Linked DNA regions of Desulfosarcina ovata subsp. ovata. The protein of the gene in region 1 interacts with the protein of each later gene in a pairwise test. Links are inferred from orthologs where the notes say so. Each region holds a gene or a part of one and is shown in the gene's direction. Other genes may lie near its edges.

The links.
Region 2: the proteins of GN112_RS20670 (region 1) and GN112_RS22855 interact in binary tests that used the Escherichia coli proteins (3 or more experiments, as listed by UniProt). The link is inferred for Desulfosarcina ovata subsp. ovata from one-to-one orthologs.

What each region holds. Positions count from the first base shown.
Region 1 is NZ_AP021879.1:4,663,937-4,676,047, forward strand. What follows is about bases 2,795-6,062. They hold GN112_RS20670 (2-oxoglutarate dehydrogenase E1 component), read left to right. Parts: upstream 2,795-3,126; coding sequence 3,127-5,862; downstream 5,863-6,062. Other genes in these bases: GN112_RS20665 (prolyl oligopeptidase family serine peptidase), read left to right, coding at 2,795-2,961; odhB (2-oxoglutarate dehydrogenase complex dihydrolipoyllysine-residue succinyltransferase), read left to right, coding at 5,898-6,062. Outside these bases: GN112_RS20650 (hypothetical protein), read left to right, coding at 1-213; GN112_RS20655 (dihydrolipoyl dehydrogenase family protein), read left to right, coding at 277-1,755; GN112_RS20660 (TVP38/TMEM64 family protein), read left to right, coding at 1,767-2,465; more of GN112_RS20665, read left to right, coding at 2,656-2,794; more of odhB, read left to right, coding at 6,063-7,157; lpdA (dihydrolipoyl dehydrogenase), read left to right, coding at 7,160-8,572; GN112_RS20685 (TraR/DksA family transcriptional regulator), read left to right, coding at 8,763-9,128; GN112_RS35330 (YkgJ family cysteine cluster protein), read left to right, coding at 9,348-9,677; GN112_RS20695 (TetR/AcrR family transcriptional regulator), read left to right, coding at 9,879-10,472; GN112_RS20700 (acyl-CoA dehydrogenase family protein), read left to right, coding at 10,552-11,700; GN112_RS20705 (enoyl-CoA hydratase-related protein), read left to right, coding at 11,880-12,111. UniProt on the Escherichia coli protein: E1 component of the 2-oxoglutarate dehydrogenase (OGDH) complex which catalyzes the decarboxylation of 2-oxoglutarate, the first step in the conversion of 2-oxoglutarate to succinyl-CoA and CO(2).
Region 2 is NZ_AP021879.1:5,192,015-5,203,856, reverse strand. The notes cover bases 8,631-11,629. They hold GN112_RS22855 (ABC-F family ATP-binding cassette domain-containing protein), read left to right. Parts: upstream 8,631-9,198; coding sequence 9,199-11,061; downstream 11,062-11,629. Other genes in these bases: GN112_RS22850 (B12-binding domain-containing radical SAM protein), read left to right, coding at 11,058-11,629; cobB (NAD-dependent protein deacetylase), read left to right, coding at 8,631-9,202. In the rest of the region: GN112_RS22900 (MFS transporter), read right to left, coding at 1-311; GN112_RS22895 (transposase), read left to right, coding at 568-1,452; GN112_RS22890 (IS110 family transposase), read left to right, coding at 1,603-2,181; GN112_RS22885 (IS4 family transposase), read right to left, coding at 2,444-3,880; GN112_RS22880 (transposase), read right to left, coding at 3,894-4,106; GN112_RS22875 (PAS domain S-box protein), read right to left, coding at 4,214-6,100; GN112_RS22870 (hypothetical protein), read right to left, coding at 6,615-6,905; GN112_RS22865 (HEAT repeat domain-containing protein), read right to left, coding at 6,902-7,828; more of cobB, read left to right, coding at 8,459-8,630; more of GN112_RS22850, read left to right, coding at 11,630-11,842. UniProt on the Escherichia coli protein: Genetic data indicate it may be involved in ribosome assembly or function.

The sequences.
Region 1 (12,111 bases):
CATGATGTCGCCGTATTCGAACCCTACCCCTTTGTGGTGGGGCAGAAAATCAACATTGCATCCGGTCCCCGCAAGGGTGACTGGGAGGTGGTGGGGGTGACCGAGCGCAAAGTCAGGCTGCGCTGCCCGTTCAGCCACAAGGAGTTCGACTGGAACCGCTTCTGCTACCTGGCCGAAGAGAAGCGGGGTGCTGTCTGGCCCGGTGAGGAGTAAGATTTTAGAGCCGTTTGTACACCGTCGCGGGTTTTGGACGGGCATTGAAACGAGGAGAATCGCATGGCCGTCTACGATTACGATATCGGGATCATCGGCGGCGGTGCCGCCGGTCTGACGGTGGCGTCGGGGGCGGCCCAGCTGGGAGCCAAAACCCTTTTGGTGGAAAAAGAGCCTGCTCTCGGTGGCGATTGCCTGCATTACGGCTGTGTGCCCAGCAAAACCCTGATCCACTCGGCCCGCGTTTGGCATCAGATCAAACACGCCGATCGCTTCGGTCTGTCGGTGGTGGATGTGCCGCCGGTTGACTTTTCCCGGATCGCCAGACGGATTCAGGACGTGATTGCCGTAATCCAGCGGCACGATTCGGAGGAACGCTTCTGCCGGCTGGGGGCCAAGGTGGTTTTCGGCAGCGTTTTTTTCAGGGATGCGCACACGGTGGACCTGAACGGCAGCCGTGTCAGTGCCAAAACATGGGTGGTGGCCACCGGTTCCTCGCCGGCCGTTCCGCCCATCCCCGGGCTTGGGGCGGTTGATTTTTTAACCAACCGCCAAATTTTTTCCCTTGAAACCCGGCCGGGCAGCATGATTATTCTGGGTGCCGGCCCCATCGGCATTGAAATGGCCCAGGCCTTCAACCGACTGGGAACGAAAGTGACGGTCGTGGGGCGGTCCGGTCAGATCCTGTCCAGGGAGGATCGCGATATGGCTGACGCGGTCCAGGCCCGTCTGGCCGCAGAAGGGGTCTCCTTTTACCTGGGGGCCAGCGTGCAGCGGGTATCCCCGGACGGGCCGAGAAAATGCGTGCGTTTGCAGCTGGATTCGGGTAGGAAAATCGACATTCGGGCCGATGCGCTCCTGGTAGCCCTGGGCCGCAGACCCAACGTCGAGGATTTGCGGCTGGAAGCGGCCGGTGTGGCCGTGGAGCCGGCCGGCATCGTTGTGGACCCGCGTTTGCGGACCCGCCAGAAACACATTTTTGCTGCCGGAGATGTTAATGGGGGCTTTCAGTTTACCCACGCCGCCGGCTACGAAGGCGGCATCGTGGTCAGCAACGCCGTATTTCATCTGCCGCGCAAAGTCGATTACACCTGGCTGCCGTGGTGTACCTACACCGATCCCGAACTGGCCAGCATTGGCATGAACGAACGCAGAGCCAGGGCGTCGGGAATCGACTGCACGGTGCTGATCGAATCGTTCGGGGCCAACGACCGGGCCCTGGCCGAAGGGGAGACCGACGGGCGGATCAAACTGATCCTGGACAAAAAGGAAAAACCCCTGGGCGTGCAGATCCTCGGCCCGCGGGCCGGTGACCTGATTGCCGAGTGGGTGGCTACTTTGAACGGTGGTACCAAGCTGTCCTCCCTGGCCTCGGCCGTTCACCCATACCCCACGCTGGCGGAGATCAATAAGCGGGTTGCCGGAAATCTCTTCTCGCCAAAGATCTTTTCCGAGACGGTGCAAAAGGGGCTCAAGTTGTTTTTTAACCTTAAGGGGCGGGCCTGCACACCCTCGGTGGGTGACGGTCCGGCGGAATCCTGAACGGGAGTTTGATGATGCAATCGGTACCCTCCGAATCCAGCAAGACCAGGGCCAGGATCAAAGCCTTGCTGCTGATCGTGTTTATTGCCGGTGCGGTTGTCCTGATTCGCTACTCCCCGCTTCGTGCCTACCTGACACCCGATGGGCTGTCAGGGGTGATGGCGACGGCCGGCGGGTGGGCGCCGGTGGTTTACGTGGTCATTTACGCCGTGGGCATCTGCCTGTTCATTCCCGGGACCCTGTTGACCGGCATCGGCGCTGCTATTTTTGGCCCTTTCTGGGGTTTCGTGTGGGTCTGGATCGGTGCCATGATCGGGTCGGTCGGCGGTTTTTTCATCGGACGGACGCTGGGACGGGATTTTGCCGCTTCACTGATCGGAGACCGGCTCAGCCGTTACGATGCCGCCATTGCGCGCAACGGTTTTGCCACGGTGCTCTACTTGCGGCTGATCTACTTTCCCTTTACGCCCATGAATTTCGGCATGGGCTTGACCCGGGTGCGTTTTGCAGACTATTTTGCCGGTACTGGCCTGGGGATTGTTGTGGGGACGTTTATTTTCACTTTTTTTATCGGTACCCTCAAAACGGTCTGGGTTTCGGGGAACTGGGCCGCACTGATTTCCCCCAAGGTGTTTTTTTCCATCGGCCTGTTTGTTTTCTCATTTTTCATTCCCGTTATCATCAAAAGCTTCAGAGACCGGCATCCATAAACGGGTGCGCCATGATTCGTGAAACGTGAGACACGTTGTCTCATAAAACAGCCGGCCCGTTGTTCCCGACGTGATGGTTTTTATCTTCAGCCACGGGAAGAAGGCCCTTTTACGGGGCCTTTCTCCTTGACGGTGGTGGCATGGATCTTGATAATAGGGAGCAAGATCCGCATTTTTCCATGGAGATCGCATGGAACAGCAGATTCAATTGAAACGGGATTTTTTTGACGACGCCGACCATTACGACATGCTGGCGGCCACCCGCGCCCTGGACATCCCCATGCTGGTGGTGCACGGTGACCGCGATACGATCATTCCCGTGTCTGAAGCCCACCTGGCCCGGGAGGCCAATCCGGCACGGGTGGAGCTGTTGATTGTCGAGGGTGGCGATCACATGCTTTCCCGTTCCGAGCACCAGCAACAGGTCGGTCGTGTGGTTACCGACTGGTTCTGCCGGCAGGCCGGCGTGCCGGTGACCGGCGCTTCAGCCGGATGATCTTTTAATAGAGAAATAAAATAATAACCCATCATATCAGTGTTTAAGATAATGTTTTTGGCAAGGCCAGAGGGAGGAAGCTGTATCAATTATACCGCGACGACCGATAACGCCGCCGAAAAACATTATCTTGAATGCTATAGCGCTTACAGGAGAGTGCGGAAGATGAATCTGTCCGAAACCCTGAGCGCCGATTTTATCGACGCCCAATACCGCAAATGGAAGTCCGATCCCGCTTCCGTGCCAGAGGACTGGCAGTTTTTCTTCCGGGGATTCGAAATCGCCGCTGCAACACCCGTATCGGCGGGCGATGGGGACCCTGAACAGGCCCTTCGCCAGGCCCACGTCGGAGCCCTGATTCATCGCTACCGGGATATCGGTCATCTGTTGGCCTGCATGGATCCGCTTTCGGCCTGTCCCACATCCCACCCCCTGCTGGATCTCGAAGCCTTCGGGCTGGACGCCGCCGATATGGAGCGGACTTTTGCCGCACCGGACCTGATGGCGTCAGGCGCGGCACCGCTCAAGGCGATCGTCGGCCGTCTGAAGCAGACCTACTGCCACAGCGTCGGGGTCGAATATATGCACCTTCAGGACCCCGATGAGCGGGCCTGGCTGCAGGCACGCATGGAGCCTGGCGGCAACCGGACCGAGCTTTCCCCGGATTCGCGCATCGATCTGCTGCGGCAGATTTCGGCGGCCGCGCTGTTCGAGGCCTTTCTCAATAAAAAATATGTGGGTGTGACCCGGTTCTCGCTGGAGGGCGGCGAATCCCTCATCCCCCTGCTGGACACCCTCTGCCGGCGGGCCCACGACGCCGGCTGCCGGGAACTGATTCTCGGCATGGCCCACCGGGGGCGCCTCAATGTGCTGCGCAACATCCTGGCCAAACCGGCCGAGGAGATCTTCTCGGAATTCGAAAGCTGCTACGATCCCCAGGACCTGGTGGGATCGGGAGATGTCAAATACCATAACGGCTACCTCTCCCAGCGGGACATGGGCGGCGGGGATCCGTTGACCCTTTACATGGTGAGCAATCCCAGCCATCTGGAAGCGGTCGATCCGGTGGTCGAGGGCATGGTCCGGGCCCGGCAGGACAGGCTTCCCGAGCGGCCGGAGCAGATGGTGATGCCGGTGCTGCTGCACGGTGACGCGGCCTTTGCCGGTCAGGGGGTGGTGGCGGAAACCCTGAATATGTCGCAGCTCAAGGGCTACCGTACGGGGGGCACCATCCATGTGATCGTCAACAACCAGATCGGCTACACCACCCTTCCCGAAGACGCCCGGTCCACCCGCTATTCCACCGATGTGGCCAAGGGCTTGATGGTGCCCATTTTCCATGTCCACGGCGAGGATCCCGAAGCCGTGGTGCACGTGGCCCGCCTGGCCGCCGATTATCGCTACCGCTTCGGCAAGGATGTGGTCATCGATCTGGTCTGCTACCGCCGGTACGGTCACAACGAGGGCGACGAACCCTATTTCACCCAGCCGACCATGTACCAGCGCATCCGGGAACGGCCACCGCTCAATCGGGTGTACGCTGAACAACTGATGGCCGAGAAGATCGTCTCCAGGGAAACCGTCGAGAAATTTGAAGCGGCCATCAATGAGGGGCTTGACGCCGCCTACGAGGAGATCCATGGGTCCACCTGCCTTTTTCCGGAACCGCGCTTTTTCCCGGAATGGGACGGGGTCGGCGGGACCTTCAGTTTTAATTCGGTGAAAACGGCGGTTGCCAAAAAGACGTTGACCGACCTGGCCCAGCGCCTGGCCGATATGCCGGACGGCTTTACCGTTCATCCACGGCTGAAACGCGTGCTGGATCAGCGCCTGGAGGCGGTCACGGCCCGTGAGGGGATCGACTGGGCCGGTGCCGAGGCCCTGGCGTTTGCCTCCCTGCTGGCCGAGGGCCACCCCGTGCGGCTCAGTGGTCAGGATGTGGGCCGGGGCACCTTCAGCCAGCGTCATAGTGTGCTCTGGGATTACCAGACCGGTGAGCCGCATATTCCGTTGAATCGACTGATGCCGGATCAGGCGCCGTTTGCCGTTTACAACAGCCTTCTGGCCGAAGCCGGCGTACTGGGGTTCGAATACGGTTATGCAGTGACCCGGCCCGATGTGCTGACCCTGTGGGAAGCCCAGTTCGGCGATTTTGCCAACAACGCCCAGTGCGTTATCGATTTGTTCATCGCCAGCGGACAGGCCAAGTGGCAGCAGCTCTGCGGGCTGACCCTGCTTTTGCCCCACGGCTGGGAAGGATTGGGGCCCGAACATTCCAGCGCCCGGATGGAGCGCTTCCTCCAGCTGTGCGCAGGCGACAACATGCAGGTGGCCAATCTGACCACACCGGCCCAGTACTTCCACCTGCTGCGCCGCCAGATCAACGCCCCGTTTCGTAAACCCCTGGTGATCATGACGCCCAAAAGCCTGCTTCGCCACCCCATGGCGATCTCTTCTCTCAAGTCGCTGACCGACGAAGCCTTTGCGCCGGTGATCGATGATGCCGGGGCCGGCGCCTCGATCAAAAAGGTAGTCTTTTGCAGCGGCAAGCTTTACTATCAACTGATCGCCCGGCGCCAGCAGATCAAAGCCAACGATACGGCCATCGTACGGGTGGAGCTGTTGCATCCCTTTCCGGAAAAAGCGCTCAAGGCGGTAATCGGCCGGTACAAAAAAGCCTCGGTGTGGATCTGGGCCCAGGAGGAACCGGAAAACATGGGCGCCTGGCAGTATATCCGGCCCCGGCTGGGCGAGATGCTGAAAAAGACACTTGCCTATGTGGGCCGCAACGCGTCGGCCAGCCCGGCCACCGGGTTCCCCAAGATTTACAAAATGGAACAGGATGGCATTATGGATCAGGCCATCGGCCTCCACGGCCAGTCGGGTGAGGTCGCCGGGTAATCCATCCAAACATTAAATTTTTCCAAGGAGCGTCCATGTCCATCGAAATCAAGATACCCAGTGTTGGCGAATCGGTTCAGGAAGCCGTCCTGGCCGAATGGTTCAAGCAGGATGGCGACACGGTCCGCAAGGACGACCCCCTGTTCGTCATCGAGACGGATAAGGTCACCCTGGAAGTGGTGGCCGAAGCCGACGGGGTCCTTACCATTACCGTTCCGGCCGGTGAAACGGTCGCCATTGGCGCAGTGGTCGGATCGATCGAGCCTGGGGGGGCTGCCGCAGCCGCTCCGCAACCGACGGCGGCGAAAGAACCGGTGACCCCGCCGGAAAAGGAATCGGCGGCTCCTCAATCCGTCGCGCCGACACCGGCGGTACCGGCAGCGGCGGGCTCACCCGTCATTCCGCAGGGCATGGCCCTGGCCCCCTCGGTCCGCCGCCTGATTGCCGAGAAGAACCTCGATATTTCCAAGATACAGGGCACCGGTCCCGGCGGGCGCATCAGCAAGGGTGACATCCTGCTGCATCTGGAAAAAGCCCCTGCGGGTATCCCCGACGTCCCGTCGGCACCGGCTGTCCAGGCCGCTGACGATCCGGCCGCTTTCGAAACGCGCAAGCCCATGTCGCCCATCCGCAAGCGCATCGCCGAGCGCCTGCTGGAATCCAAGCAGAACACGGCCATGCTGACCACCTTCAACGAGATCGACATGTCACGGGCCATGCAGATCCGTTCGCTGTACAAGGATGCCTTCCAGAAACGCCACAGCGTCGCCCTGGGTTTCATGTCCTTCTTCGTCAAGGCGTGTGTGCAGGCGCTCAAGGAGGTCCCCGAGATCAACGCCTTCATCGATGGCGGCGACATTATCTATCACAACTACCAGCATATCGGCGTGGCCGTGGGTACCGAGCGCGGACTGGTGGTGCCGGTGATCCGCCATGCCGAACGCATGAGTTACGCCCAGGTGGAGCAGGCGATTGTGGATTACGTTACCAAAATCAAGGATAACCGGCTGGAACTGGCCGACCTGGAGGGGGGCACCTTTACGGTGAGCAATGGCGGTGTTTACGGCAGCCTGCTCTCCACGCCCATCCTCAACATGCCCCAGAGCGGTATCCTGGGCATGCACAAAATCGAGAAACGGCCGGTGGTGATCGACGACGCGATCGTCATCCGGCCCATGATGTACGTGGCGCTCAGCTACGACCACCGTGTCGTGGACGGCAAGGGCGCGGTGACCTTCCTGAAGCGGGTCAAGGAGTTTGTTGAGAATCCGGAACGCATGGCATTGGAGGTGTAAAGATGGCACAAGAGACACGGTTCGACCTGGTGATCATCGGTTCCGGTCCCGGCGGGTACGTGGCCGCCGTGCGTGCGGCCCAGCTTGGCATGAAGACCGCCGTGGTCGAAAAATCCTCACGGCTCGGCGGAGTTTGCCTCAATGTGGGCTGTATTCCCAGCAAGGCCCTCTTGGACGCTTCCGAGTACTACCACCTGGCAAAGGAACGGTTTGCCGAATACGGCATCAAGACCGGCAAGGTCGGTCTGGATCTGGCCACCATGCTGGCCCGCAAGGACAAGGTGGTGGAAGATCTCACCGAAAACGTGCGCAAACTGATGGAGGGCAACCATATCGAGGTGATCCATGGTTTGGCGACGCTGACGGCACCAGGGACGGTGGACGTGGACACGGGCAAAAAGAAAAAACTTACCCTGTCCGCCGGTAACATTTTGCTGGCTACCGGTTCGGAGCCGCTCGAAGTCAAGGGACTCACGTTTGATGGTGAGTATATTGTCAGTTCCACCGAGGCGCTCTCCTTCGATAGCGTGCCCGGCCGGTTGGGCATTGTCGGCGGGGGGTATATTGGCCTGGAGCTGGGCTCGGTCTGGAACCGTTTGGGATCCATGGTCACCGTTATCGAGATGCTGCCCAAGATTGCCGCCAATCTGGACGGCCAGGTGGGGCGTACCCTGGACCGGATTCTCAAGCGCCAGGGCATGCAGTTCAAGCTGGATACCCGGGTGGTCGAGGCCACGGTGTCGGGCAAGGCGGTCAAGGCCGTGCTGGCCACCGGCGACAAGACAGAGACGATGACTTTCGACCGGTTGCTGGTTTCGGTGGGCCGTCGCCCCTTGACCCGGGGGCTTGGGCTTGAGGCCTTGGCGGTCGAGACTGACGAACGCACCGGTCAGATTGTGGTGGATCAGGAATATCGCACCAGCGTCAAGGGCATTTACGCCATCGGCGATTTGGTGCCCGGTCCCATGCTGGCCCACAAGGCGTCTGCCGAGGGGACTGCTGCCGTGGAGTGCATGGCCGGGCGTGCCGGTGAGGTGAACTACGATACCATCCCGGCGGTGGTCTACACCTGGCCCGAGGTGGCCAGTGTCGGGCTGACCGAGGAGCAGGTCCGCGAACGGGAGATCCCTTACTGCGTGGGCAGTTTCCCCTTCTCCGGGGCGGGGCGGGCCCGCTGCATGGGCGAGACCGATGGATTTGTCAAACTGATTTCCCACGGCAAGACCGACCGCATCCTGGGGGTTCACATCATCGGCCCGCGGGCGGCGGACATGATTGCCGAGTGTGTGCTGGCCTTGGAATTCGGTGCCAGCAGCGAGGATATTTCACGCACCATCCATGGCCATCCCACCTTTTCCGAGGCCTTGCAGGAGGCGGCCATGCATGTCCGCCAGTGTTCCATCTATGCCTCCTGAGTTTGAAGATGGATCGGTTTGCCAGCGCAGCTCAAAAGGCTGTTTGACAAACTCATCAAAATCTGAGCTTATAACGCGGCCGTCATCTATTGATTCTCTGTTATTCGATCTTAAATTCTCAGCCAACACCCAGATGCCCCAGGTACATTGCCTCTACCTGAACGATGTAACCTTTTGCCAGGATGGTCCAATGGACGAAAAAGACCTTGACTATTTTCGGAATCTTCTGCAAGCGGAACTGGATACGCTGCTTGACAAGGCGGGTGTCGCCGTTGGGGAACTGTTGGGAACGGCATATACTTCCGAGGCCGATCCCCTGGATCGGGCCTCGGAGGACCTGGCGCGCAACAATCAGTTGCGTATGCGCGAGCGCGAGAGCCGCTTGATTGCAAAAATCAGAAAGTGTCTTCAGGCGATCGAGGAGGGAACTTACGGGATTTGCGAAACCTGCGAAGAGCCCATCAGTATCGCCCGCCTCAAGGCCAGGCCGGTCACCAGCTACTGCATTGCCTGCAAAACCAGACAAGAGGCGATGGAACGGGTTACCGGAACCTGATCCTGCCGTGCCTTTTGATGCCCTTCCTGATTCAGCGCTGATGGCCGAAAGCTGTATTTGAAGCTGATCGGTTGTCTCCCGGCCCCCTTCAAGTAAAATGTTTGCGATGTTGCCTGTAACTGGCAGTGAACTTCTTTTTTAAGATATCGAGCTGGTTTCCGCCTGATCCTGTCGGATGGGCATACTGCTTTTCGATTCCATTGATGAACGAGGGCGCCTATGATAACCAGCACCATCTGCAAAAAATGTGCGGCATGTTGTAAACGCTTCCCTTATATTCAGTTGTCGGAGAACGATATCCGGGCGATTGAACAGGAGACGGCACTGCCCTTGGAGGTATTTACCCATCCTCAGGATGCCGCCGCTGGAATCTATTTTCTACAATTCAAGGAAAATGGGGATTGCTTTTTCTTATCCGAGGAAAACGGTCATTATTTTTGCAGCGTCTATAAAACAAGACCGGATATCTGTAGAACTTATCCCGCCAAACCCATTCAACAAGTCTATTGTTCCATCAATTCCAGTAAAATAATCCCGCCACGACGGTGATAAAAAGATTCTGGTTGTATTGAATTCAGGGCGCTTGGTCCCTATCGCCTTCAAGATAATGTTTTTGGACTGCGTGATCGATCGTCGCGGCATGGTTCGTACAAAGGTGTGTTTTTTATTGACAGAAAATTAAAAAATGAATTATTTTTAATTTGCCTATCGACCGGTCGGTAAAAAATAAATTCAGAGGTGCCCGCGCCGATGTCCGACATGAAAACGACAATCAAATCCGTCTCCATCGACCTTTTTTTTCGCAAAGGTTACTTCGCCACCAGCATCAGCGATATCGCCAGGGGCAGCGGCATCCAGAAGGCCAGCATCTACTATCACTACCCCAGCAAGGAAGCTCTGCTGTTTCACATCCTCAAGTGCACCATGGATGATCTGACCGACTATCTCCAGCAATGCCTGGCCGGTATAGAAGGCATCGAGACACGCATGCGTGCAGCGGTGCGCGGACATGTGCGTTTTCATCTGCAACGCCAGAAAGAGAATTTCATCGCCAACAGCGAACTTCGCGGACTCACGGCCGAGCATTACCGCGAAATTGTAAAAAAAAGGGACGCATACGAGCTGATCTTTCAGGATCTCATTCGTGAGGGCACTAAGGCCGGCGCCTTCCCCGAAGGGGATGCAAAGATCCTCTCTTACGCCATTCTGACCCTCTGTACGGCCGGCGCCTCGTGGTACAAGGACGGCGGGCGTTTGTCAGTGGATGCGATCGCCGATATTTATGAACGCTTCATTCTCAGCGGCTTGAAGCAGGGACGGCTTGACCAGGGCGGCAACTGTTGAAGTTCAAACCGTAAACCAACGCGGACCGCGCCCAGGGATGCGCCGGTGCCCGGATGGCTCCAGCGGAAAGGAGGACATCGTGGATTTCGATCTGACCCGAGAACAGCAGATGATCCGCAAGGAGGTCCGCAAGTTCGCCCTAAGTGAGATCGCCCCGCTCGCGGCCGAACTGGACGAAAGCGAGTCCTTTTCCGTCGCCTTGACCCGTAAAATGGGTGAGATCGGCCTCTTCGGCATGTTCGTTTCCGAGTCCTACGAGGGCCAGGGGCTGGACTACGTTTCTTATATCATCGCCGTGGAGGAAGTGGCCCGGGTGGATGGCTCCCAGGCGGCGACCATTGCCGCCGGGAACTCACTGGGGATCGGCCCGCTCTATTACTTTGGCAGCGATGCCCAGAAACAACGCTATCTGCCCCGACTTTGCGCCGGCGAAGGCTTGTGGGGGTTCGGGCTCACCGAACCCACCGCCGGGTCGGATGCCGGCGGATCGAAGACCACGGCGGTTCGTGACGGAAGCGATTGGGTGATCAACGGCTCCAAGATCTTCATCACCAATGCGGCCAGCGAGATGACCCTGGGGGTCACCGTGCAGGCCGTGACCGGTACCCGGCCCAACGGCAAGCCGGAGTACACCTGTTTTATTGTCGAAAACGGCACCCGGGGGTTCAAGGCGGTGCCCATGAAGAAAAAGATGATGTGGCGGGCGTCCAACACGGCGGAACTCTACTTCGATGACGTGCGCGTGCCGGCAAAAAACATCCTGGGACGCCAGGGGGACGGGTTCCACCAGATGCTCAAAACCCTGGACGGCGGCCGTCTTTCCATCGCGGCCATGGGGCTGGGGGGCGCTCAGGGGGCTTACGATGCTGCCCTGAACTACGCCCGCAAGCGCGAGCAGTTCGGCCAGCCCATCTCCAAATTTCAGGCCGTGGCCTTTAAACTGGCCGACAGCGCCATGGAGATCGAATGCGCCCGCAACCTGCTCTACAAGGCCTGTTGGCTGCGTGACCGGAAGCGTCCTTTCGAGAAAGAGGCCGCCATGGCCAAGCTATACTGCTCCGAGCTCATGGGGCGGGTGGCCAACCACGCCGTGCAGATTCATGGGGGGTACGGCCTGATGAAAGAATACAACGTGGAGCGCTTTTACCGGGATCAGAAACTGCTCGATATCGGTGAAGGCACCTCCGAAGTGCAACGCATCGTCATCTCACGGCACATCGGCTGTTGACCTCAGCGGCCGGATATTTTTCAGAGCTTGTTTGATAAATCCGTCTAAGGCCCGCTAACGGCGTTGGAAAGTGTCTCAAAATGCTCACATATTACCTATATGCTCCGCTTTCGAGCCACGTTCCGCCTTGTTATCGAGCCTGATCCAGACTTCTCAAACAGGCTCTCAGGGAGGCGTGTATGAACGACACCATTCTGCTCAGCGAGCAAAACGATGGCGTGGTGCTGATCACGTTGAACCGGCCCAAATTGATGAACTCCTTCAACTGGGCGCTGCTGCACGCCATGGAAGCCAAAATCGCCGCCATCCGCTTCGATTCTAGCGTCCGCGTGGTCATCATTACCGGGGCCGGGGATCGGGCCTTCTGCACCGGTGCGGACCTGAAAGAGCGTGTCTCTTATACGCCCCTGC
Region 2 (11,842 bases), 530 kb from region 1 along the record:
CCAATCTTGGCAAACTGAAAGGTATAGAACAACATGGCTATTGGAGGTCCAATGAGCAGCCAGGATCGGTACCGGCCCCAGCGCATGCTGCTTTTTTCCAGGATTACCCCTGCCGTGGGCACCCAGACGATATCAAAAATACTGGTAACCATCAGAACGGTTCCGGCCATTGCCACCGGGATTTTCGCATAATCTGTCAGGAATGCGGCAAAGAAAAAGACCTCCATGTTCACAATTAACTGGAATCCAAACGACGGCAGCCCGTATAAATTGATAATCGATTTTTTCAAGTATTTCTGCTGGTGCGGCATACATCCTCCTCCCACGTGTCAGGGGTGACGGCAAGCCGGCTTGTCCGGTGCCGTATTGAGATAAATAGAAAAAATGATACGCTTGCTTCTGTAATAATTAGAGCAACCCCCATGCCACACTCTATAATGATAAAATAAGTACAAAATATAAGGATGTTATGATAAATAAGCGGAGGATTGGGCAAAAGATAGAATGGCGAGATATCGTAAAGTTACTTTAAATCGTAAATAATGATCGAGCGCTGGAAGTTTTCGGATGCAAGGCCGTCCCTTTCGCACGGATTGGACCAATGTTGCACCATTGGGGCAGTTGGGGGGGCAGTTGGGGGCAGTTGGGGACGTCTCTAATTATCTAATCAACTTGATTTGCCTCTCAATATTTGCTATGAAAGGTGCCATGCCACGGTTAGCCCGATTAGACGCTCCCGGGATTTTGCATCACGTGATCATCCGGGGGATCGAAAGAAAAAACATTTTCCGGGATACAACCGATAAGCAGAATCTTGTCGATCGGCTTGATCAGTTGGTTCCGCAGACGCAAACCAGATGTTATGCTTGGGTTTTGCTAAGTAACCACGCCCATTTTTTATTTCGCTCCGGCCCTGATGGGCTCGTAAGCTTGATGCAGCGGCTGCTCACCGGATATGCGGTAAGTTTCAACCGCCGACATAAACGCCACGGCCAGTTGTTTCAGAACCGGTACAAATCCATTATTTGTCAGGAAGACGCCTATCTTTTGGAACTGGTGCGCTATATTCATCTCAATCCATTGCGTGCTGGCATGGTTGAGGACTTCAGGGCGTTGACAGATTATCCATTCAGCGGCCACCGATTATTGGTGGGAGCCGATGATTGCAGCTGGCAGGACGGCGCTTATGTTCTCGGCTGTTTTGGAAAAAAAGTGGCGAAGGCGCGCAAGGCTTACCTTGACTATGTCCAAGCCGGAGTTGCCATGGGACGTCGTCCTGAATTGGTCGGGGGAGGATTGGTTCGCAGCCTGTGTACAAACGAGCTGTGCCTTTCCCAGACCGAGCTTGCCCGGGCACTTGATATGACGATGTCAGGCATCGGCTATGCCGCTCGAAGAGGCGAAACCATAGCCGCATGCGAAGGATACGTGCTGATTGATTCAATTATTTAGATAATGAGAGACGTTATATATTGAAAAAACAAAAGAAAAGATCTCCACAAGTAGTATTTTAACCAATATTTTTTCGCGTAGAAAATGAGAGTTACTCCTGTTAATAAAATAGAAAAACTTGAACGGATTGGATAACAGGAGGTTATGAAAATGGACGACATTGCCCGCTTCGAAATGTTTTGTAAACTACGCAGCCAGATCAGAGGATCTGAAAACCAATTGATTGTCGGTATCGATATTGCCAAAGACAAGCATCATGCTTTCTTCGGGACCGCTAGGGGAAAGTCACTCTGGCGCCGGCTGATCTTTACCAATGATCTGATCGGCTTCGAGCGACTCATGGAACAGGTGGAGACGCTTATGAGCCAGCACAATATGGAAAATGTCGTTTTCGGCTTGGAGCCGACCAGCAACTACCACAAGCCGCTTACCCATTGGCTGACCGGGAAAGGCCATCTGGTGGTCTTGGTAGCCGGCAAAGCGGTTAAGGACAACCGGGAACTCCTTGATGGCCGCTGGGATAAAAACGATACCAAAGACAGCGCCAACGTCGCCGACCTGGTCAGCCAGGGAAAGTGCCTGTTCTATGAAAATCCGGAAGCCGATATGCTGGCGCTGCGCAGTCTCCTGGCGGTTCGGCGACAGCTGAAAAAAGAGGTGCATCGACTGCGCATGCGTATCCGCAACGGCCTCTTGGCCAAGTACTTTTTTGATTTTGAGGATCTTTAACTGATTGATTTTAAATGGTTAAAAAATCTGTTGACATAAGGAATATAGAATGTCCCCATTATGCCACCATTATGCCCAGCAGTTCTTTGAGGTTGACCGCATTCACGCCGCTTTTATGGGTCGTGAACCACCACATGGCCTTGAGCCAATAGGGAATCGGCTTTTTTGAGTTTTCCATGATCGTTCCAGCGGTTAACGAATGTTTGTGCTCACATCTTGTACAGATATACAGGTGCTTTGAACCAGCCCTTTCAAGGTAGTACTATGACTTCTTTCTCTCAGCGAGTATTTTCGCGGTTGAAACATGTGGCTTGTTTTTCATCGCAACCCGCTTCGGTTTGGGCTTTTTGGGACCTCGAGGATGCTTCTGGTACTTTGATAATTTTACGTTGCCAGCTAATTCTTCAAGCAACCGAACCAGATCACTTTCTGGCATGTCTCTAAAAACGACCCAATGGTCGCTTTCGATAACGATCATCATCCCTTGGTAGACGCCTTCGATTTCATTGGCGATGTAATAACCAGATACGTTCCGTTCTATGAAATCGACACCGTGAACACTGCCCAGTGCTGCTTTTACAACGGACATGCTGATATAGGCGACCAGAGCAACGCAAAAACCGAAAAGAGCGGCACGAGGATAGCCCAATGCATTAATTTCAGAGTTTAAATATTCAGCGAGACGCTGAAAGGCCGTTTCGATGGTCCATCGATCCCGATACAACCGGGCAACTGTTTTAGCGTTTGCTGCGCTCTTTGATAGATTCGTGATGATGAAAATCTCGGTATCACCATCACGGGTTTCACCCTTCAGCTTCACGCGAATCCGCCTGAAGGCGTGCTCTTCGCCAGCTTCATCACGAACCCGGATGGGTTGCTCGTATACGGTTCCTGTTTCGATTTTGCCGATATATTTTTCCTTTCCAATTAGCTCGAGAGGATAATTCCCATGCTCACGGATAATGAACCACGCATCCCGCTTATCGATGCCGCAGGTGAATTCAACCACGCAGAAATTGCGATCGGCAACCCAAACATCATCGGCAACAATAGTTTCAAGCACCGTTTTCAATAATGAGCGTTCTTGCGCATGGCCGTCTTCGCAAGGAAACACATCGATGGGCAGGTGCAACATCGAATCGTACACAACCAATGATTTCCCCGGAAGAGGACCTGAGGCTATGGACCGCAACTCTTTGATTCGGTGATGGCTCTTTTCGATACAGTTGCCATCAAGCAGTTTGATTCGTTTGCCAGGCAAAGGGGAGTTTTGTTTACCCAACAATCTTTGAATAATAGGTTCCACCTGCTCGGCGGCATATCGGACCAAAGCTGCCGATGTACTTGGTTCCATGCCGTTCAACTTATTGTAGATTGAGGTAACTGAAACGGCAATATCCTCTTTTGAAGCCTGGAAGGCTGCGTGAATTGATCGCTGGCTTCCCTGAACGACCTGGCTCATCAGGTAAAAAAGCGTCGAAAACAAAAGGTCCCTTGTGTATTGTTCTTTAGCGGTGTTCTCGAACCATTCGTCCAATTGCTCAGGATTCAGTACCTTCTCCATCAAACCACGAGCCATGACAGAAATCGGAGAATTCTTGATGAACGGCGTAAAAACAGGACTCAACATGATGTCACCTCCCAAATAATACAGTTTTTCTTTTTTACTGTATATTTTGGGGGTGGGTTTGTCCAGCATTTATTTAATAAGTTCATCCAGTTATGAATGGTCTTTTAGTGCTACCTTGAAAGGGCTGGTGCTTTGAACTTAACCAGTACTGTTGATGGCCACATTCCCGACACTCAAACCCATCGGGCCACTTTTGTTGAAACAGGTATTCATAGCATGCCTCAGGTTTTGAAAAACGTGCATCAAACTCGATTTCCGATCGTGGAAAATCCTCGATAAGGGTGAATTTTGTCATGGCGGCCTCCTTTTTCCTTGGATGTGGGGCCACAATAACATGGACCTGTGACAGATACGGTCACAGCCAAGATCACTGGAGCTTTATAGAGAACCGGTTTAATGAATTCATTTTTTTGTATTTTTGTCATGGTACATTTGTTGATCAGCTACCCGCAAAAGTTCATCTGCGCTCTCCCCGCTTTCTGGGAAGAGAGAAAACCCAACACTGGTTCTGCTCTTTATTGTCAACTGACCAAGATCAAAAGGTGATTGAAATGCAGAATCTATTCGTGCCATCAAAGCTTCAACACCTGCTTTGCCATCTACCTGGGGCAACAGTATCACAAACTCGTCACCGCCCATACGTGCCAGAGTGTCTGAATCTCTCAACAACCCCTGCAACCTGTCAGTAACCTTGTTAAGAAGCATGTCTCCAACATCATGACCATGAGTATCATTGACCTGTTTAAAGCCGTTCAAATCTATGAAAAGCACCCCGAGGGGCTGCTCAGAGCGCCGTGCTTGAGACAATGCCTGCTCCAATCGCTCCATTAACAGATATCGGTTGGGTAATCCGGTTAGGCTGTCGTGATGGGCCAGAAAGCGCATGGATTCTTCCGCTTCTTTGCGTTCGCTGATGTCAGATATAATATTCAGGGTCGCCGGGCTTCCATTCCAATTTATCAACACTCCTGTAAGTTCAACCGGATAGGTGGTACCGTCACGCTTAAGAAATTTGCTCTCGTAACGCTCGGGTGATGCTTTGCCGGCAAGTCGCTTCAGATGGTTGGCCATCATGGTTTCACGTGCCTCTGGAGCTATTAGAGGCAAAAATGATTCCAGACCCAAGAGTGAATCCTTATCATAGCCGGTCATTTTACACATACTTGGATTGATATATAATAGCCGCTTGTTCTGAACCACGACTATCCCTTCACGGGCATGATCAGTCAGAGAATTAAAAGATTTTTGACTTTCTGCCAGTAAATCTTGAGCTTTTTTCCGTTCACTGAGATCACGAATGGCCGCTACCCTAACCATTCGATCTTGATAGAAAAGCATCCTGCCGTGAACTTCTATGGGAATTGCGGTACCATCTTTTTTTGAAGCAAGAGTCTCGTACGATCCTTCAAAATTCGACAATATTCTTTCCAAAACATCCTGTTGCATTTCAGGGGCTACAAAATCAATAATGCTCATTTCAATTACTTCTTCTTTTGAATAACCTACCATCTCCAAAAAGGTTTGGTTGGCATCAATAATTTCCCCGTTTTCAGTTATTAAAATCCCTTCAAAAGAAGCATCCGATAGTGAGCGAAACCGCTCTTCACTGTCTTTTAGTGATAGGTTTGATTCAGTCAAATCCGTTTCGAGTCTGTGATGGTTAGCAAAAACAAGAGCAATCATCACCAGGATTTGATTAACAATGTATACAACGAGAGTAACCCCATGAAATGCGCCTGCTTTCATAAAATCATTGATTTCCCACGGGCCAATCACGGTAATTATTGCTCTCAAAAGAAACCATACAGCTGTGAACCATAGTGCCCCCAATAAAAGTGGGTGCCGCAGGTGATCCCCTCCGTATTTCAACAGAAATATTGCTTTGCCACTGAAATAACTGAAACAGAAACTTATAATAACAATGCGTACTTCAACGCTTGGCTTTATGTATGTAAACTGAAGGAGTGCGCCAATAAATAGAAGCAATACAACATAATCAGGCCAACGAAAGATTCTTCTTCCTACGAATTTTTCCATCCCCCACGCGACAAAACTCATGAACAGTACGAGTAGAGTATTTGCAGCGATAATGGAAACCAGTTGAGGGGCATACCCACGCATACACATTAATATGCCACCAACTCCGGCACATACAGCCCCATTGCTCCACAAAGAAAAACCTGCATAGGTTTTGTGGTACCATTGCAGATAGACCACACCAACAGCTAAGGTAATAGATACCACCCCCATCATCAGAGCAAGCGTACGAATATCCAGGTAGTTAACCATCTTCTTCCAATTTCTGTTTTTAAAATGATAGCAGCTGTTTCATACTCTCATAAAAGTATTAATAATACAAACAGTTCCTATTTGAGGCCGGTCGTCAATAGTGGAATCAAACCTGGCCAGACTGAAGGTGTATGAGGGCAAGGTTAATGGCTGTGGGTATACGCTGGCTTTAGATTATTCCTGAATCCGATCACAGCCGGTCAGTTTTCCAAAATTAAGGATTTCTCCTATTCATCTCAACAATTATTTTACTTGTCAGATTTGATTGAAGTTTAAATCCAAAAATCTCAGATCAAATCGAAACTAATCCAATTTATATGAAAAGGCCAACCACAACATCTGGTGGTTGGCCTCTCAAACTCAAAACTTGCGATTAGGTCGATCAATCTTTATGAAATCATCGCTTTAGAAATTGCACCCCATGGCAAACAGCATGGCGGTATTCTTGGCCAGGGTGTAGGCTTCTTTTTTCAGCACCGTGGTGCAGAGGAACCAGTCCGTCAGCCAGGCCGATCTAGACGTCGGAGAAATTGCCGGCCTGCATGGCCATTTTGAGCAGCCGCAGGGTTTCCGGGGTGTCGGCGATGGGACGCTGGCGGGTGGCGGCGGCCGTGGCTTGGACGATCCGCACATGCTGGGAGAACCACAGGTCCACGGTTTCCGCCGCACCGGCAACGATGCGCTGCTGGTGGCTTTCGACCGTCTTTTCCGTGATCATCCGGGTGCTGTTGTAAGTCACACCGGCCAGGATCAGGATCATCCCCAGGCCAAGGCAACTCCAGATATAGGTTTGCTTACGGTTCATGGTGCCCCGGTGGTGCCCGGAATCCGCTGGCGGTGGCTTTCGTCATCGAAGATCCGGATAGCCTTCCGCGCGGCGGCAACGCTGCCTGGGGTTTCGGTTTCGATGACCTCGACCAGATAGTCGAAGGCTTCCTCGCTCCGGGTGATCGCAATGGGCATCAACAGCAATTCCTGCCATTCGGGATTCGGGCTCGCCTCCCGGTGTCGCCGCAGAATCGCGAACGCCTCATCCAGCCGGGATTCACCCAAGGCAAAGGCCGCGTTTTCGGCGATGATCATGTCAGACGAATTCAGGAAGCGCGCGACAAAGTCGATTGATCGTCCGGCGTTGATCCGGACGAGGGCGGACAGGCACTCGGCGATCACCCGGTGGCTGTCATCACCGATGGTTGCCTTCAGGCGCAGCAACGGCTCGCTTTGCTCGCCGGGTATCCCCACCAGGGCCCGTACCGCGGCGATGCGCGGTTGTGGTTCCGGATCGGCCAAAAGATCGACAAGTTCGTACACCGTATCCGGGCCGCCCAGGCGCGCTATAGCAAAGGCGCACCGCCCGCGCATTCCGGCCGCGGTGTCCACCGGCCGGCCATACGCCGGCTCCGCCTGGACCCATCGGATGCCTTTTACAAAGATCTCCGCATCGTCGAATTCCATCTCGTCCAGTGCCTCGATGATGGCTTCCTTGGCAAGACATCCCTTGTCGCGTTTGAGGGGATTTTCTAAGAAGCGCCCGAAAGCCTTGAGCAAATCCGGGGTCAACGCTTCGACCCGGCGCTGGCCGACGATCGTGGCGGCCTTGGCCACGAGGATATTGTTGGCCAGGGACAATGTCTTACCCAGCGTTTTCTGGCTTTCCGGCGTCAGGGGGCCTTGTTCAATCTGCCCGAGTAGCACCAGTTTCTCTTTGGTCAGGTCTCTCTTTGCCATGTTGCCTGCCGTCTGTTCCGAATTAGGCGATTTCTGTCAAAGCCCAAATAACATCCACGCGCATGAAAGTCGACCGAGGGTATGATGACCATCAGGGCGATCGCATTTGGATGTATTCTGGTCGGTGGCGTGATTGCAAACCCATCACCCTGATTCAATCAATGCCAAATGTAAAAATCAAAATGTCAATTGAAGGATCTTATCGATTATAAATAGATAGAATACCACCAGTTGGCATTTTTCATTGGACATTTGACATTTGTGATCCATCGCTATCGGGTAGAAAGATTGAAAAATAGTTACATGCGATTGCCCTGGGGATCCGTTGGGTATAGCTTGTTTGGGCCTTAAAAAGATGCTATCGACTCCGCTACATGCGCTTTATTGGACCTGTGATCAATGCAGCCATTAGCCATGGGGGGTATAAGGTTGCCGGAAATAAATTGCAGCATATCGCCAGTAACCAGCAACCCTTGCCGCATTGCTTCGCCTGGCTCCCGTGTAATCTTTTCGCCGGACCATCAGGGAATTTCCGTTTCGATGATCCCGGTAGTAGTGTGGAGCCCAATCGGCCCGATTCGGTGGGTGATGGGCTCTGGACCCAATTGGAAGATTTGAAAAAGGTGCTTTATGTCCAACCCCAATCCGCATGACGATTTGAGGCAACTCGTCGCCGCCGCCAGCCACATGGTGGCGTTTACCGGTGCGGGAATCTCCGCCGAGAGCGGGATTCCCACCTACCGCGGTGATGACGGTCTATGGAACAAATACGATCCGGCCAAGTTCGCCAATATCGACAACTTCTACAAGGATCCCGGCTACTATTGGAATTTTTTCAGGGAGGTGCGCTACCCGGCGATCAGTAAGGCGCAGCCCAACGATGCCCACACGGCCCTGGCCGAATTGGAGGCGAAAGGTATCCTCAAGGCCGTCATCACCCAGAATATCGACGGTCTGCAGCAGGCCGCCGGCTCCAAGAACGTTCTGGAACTGCATGGAAACACCCGGCGGATCATCTGCCTTCAATGCTCGCGTCAACGCGCCATGGACGATGTTTACCAGCAACTGGACACCGAACTGCCGCCCACCTGCCCATCCTGCGGGGGCACCCTGAAACCCGACGTGGTCTTTTTTGGCGAGTCGCTTCCCGCAGACGTACTGGAAGGGGCCGTCGCAGCGGCGCAGGCTTGCGACCTGTTCCTGGTGGTGGGCAGTTCCCTGGTGGTTCAGCCGGCAGCCGGGCTGCCCGCGCTGGCACGCCGAAACGGTGCCCGGCTGGTGATTATCAACCGTGATCCCACGCCCCTGGATCAGATGGCCGATCTGGTTTTTAACCAGCGCGCATCCGACGTTCTGCGTACGGTATCATCATGATCAGCATCGAAAATTTGAGCAAGAGTTACGGTGACCGCGTTTTGTTCGACGGGGTCAGCTTCAAGATCAATTCAAAGGAACGGGTGGGCCTGGTGGGCCGCAACGGCCACGGCAAGTCAACCCTGTTCCGGATCATTGTCGGCGAGGAGGGATACGACGACGGTGCCATCACCATGCCCAAGGGATATCGCATCGGCTACGTCCAGCAGTTGATCCAATTCACCGAGGCGACGGTGCTGGCCGAGGGCATGAAGGGGTTGATGCCCGCGGAAAAGGATCATCACTGGAAGGTGGAAAAGATCCTGGCCGGCTTGGGCTTCTCCGATGGCGACTTGGTGCGCAGCCCTCACGATTTTTCAGGCGGTTTCCAGGTGCGCCTCAATCTGGCCAAGGTGCTGGTTTCGGAACCGGACCTGCTGCTTTTGGACGAGCCCACCAACTACCTGGACATCACTTCCATCCGCTGGATCGAAAACTTTCTGCTCTCCTGGCCCCACGAGCTGATGCTGATCACCCACGACCGGGGGTTCATGGACAAACTGGTCACCCACACCGTGGGGCTGCATCGCCGCAAGGCACGCAAGATTGCCGGCAATACGGAGAAGTTCTACGAACAGATCGCCCAGGACGAGGAGATCTACGAGAAGACCCGGCTCAACGACGAGCGCCGCGAAAAGGAGATCCGGCTGTTCATCTCGCGTTTCCGGGCCAAGGCCCGCCTGGCCAACATGGTCCAGTCGCGTGTCAAGACCCTGGCCAAGATGGAGAAGCGCGACAAACTCGAGGAGGTCAAGAGCCTGGAGTTTTCCTTCCGCAGCAAACCCTTCAGGGCCAAGCAGGTGTTCAGCGTGGAGTCGCTGGCCTTTGCCTGGGGCGCGGGGCGGCCGCTTTTCGAGGATCTGAGTTTTTCGATCCTGGCCGGCGAGCGCATCTGCGTGGTGGGCAAGAACGGTAAGGGCAAGACCACCCTGCTCAAGGTGCTGGCCGGCACCCTCGACCCGCTGGCCGGAACCATCACCTACAACCCCCAGGTCGAGTCCGGCCTGTTCGAGCAGACCAACATCCAGCGTTTGGTGGACAACCGCACGGTGGAAGAGGAGATCCTCTATGCCCAGCCGGACGTGGACCGCCAGAAGGCACGCAATATCTGCGGTGCCATGATGTTTGAAGGCGACAGCGCGCTGAAGAAGATCGGTGTGCTCTCCGGTGGCGAGAAAAGCCGCGTGATGCTGGGCCAGCTGCTGGTGACCCCGGTCAACCTGCTCATGCTCGACGAGCCCACCAACCACCTGGACATGGACGCCTGCGATGCCCTCCTGGCGGCCATCGACGCCTTTGACGGGGCGGTGATCATGGTTACCCACAACGAGATGTTCCTGCACGCCCTGGCCGATCGGCTGATTGTCTTCGATGACCTCGGAGCACACATGTTCGACGGCACGTACCAGGATTTCCTGGAAAAGGGCGGCTGGGGGGACGATGTATCCATCACCCGCCGCCGGGACGACCCGGACGCCGGAGAACCGGCCGCGGCACCCCGGTTTACCAAAAAGGAGCTGCGCCGCCTGCGCTCGGAGGTCATCACCGAGAAATCCAAGGTGCTCAAGCCCATGGAGGAAACCATCGCCGCCGCCGAGCGGGAGATCGAGGCGAACGAAACCCGGCTGGAACAATTCAACCAGGAGATGGTCGACGCCTCCCAGGCGGGGGACGGTGCGCAAATCGCTTCTCTTTCCCAGAAGATCCGCAGCTGCCAGGAAATCATCGAGACCCGTTTTGCCGAAATGGAAGCTGCCGACGAACAGCGACAACGGCTGGAGAAAAAGTTCGCCAAGCGGCTGGCCGAGCTGGAGGGATGAAAAACCAATCCATCCTCCTCATCCACCCGCCGGTGGCCAAACCCGGCGAACCGCCGGCCGGGCTGGCCAAACTGGCCGCTGCCCTGCGCGCTGATGGCATCGACTGCAGAACCTGGGACGCCAGTCTGGACGGTATCCTGGGGCTGCTGGCGAAACCGGCGGCCGATGCCACCGACACCTGGACGCGCCGGGCCCTGGCCCACCGCCGGGAGAATACGGATGCCCTTCGATCGATCTCCCTGTACGGTAACCGGGACCGCTACAAACGGGCCGTCATGGATCTCAACCGGGTCCTCTACGCCGCCGGAAAACCCGCCGGCGTCGCCCTCTCGCTGGCCAACTATACGCATCCGGACCTATCTCCGGTGCGCAGCGGCGACCTGATCCGGGCCGCCGAAACGTTTCGGGACAATCCCTTTTTCCCCATTTTTTCATCGCAACTGGAAGAGCTGTTCAAGGAACGGGAACCCCATGTGGTCGGCCTGTCGATCAATTTCATGAGTCAGGCCCTGTGCGCCTTTGCCATGATCGGCTGTATCCGCAGCATGCTTGGCGGGGCTACCATCGTTTGCGGCGGCGGGCTGGTCACGTCGTGGCTGAACATACCGGGGCTGGGCAACCCGTTTCACGGCCTGGTGGACGAACTGGTGGGCGGTCCGGGAGAGGCGCGATTGATATCGATGTGCACGGGCAGCCGTCCGGACGCGCCGTCGACAACCGGCTATGACTTTTCGGACATGGGCATGGACCGCTATCTTTCACCGGTACCGGTAAGGCCCTA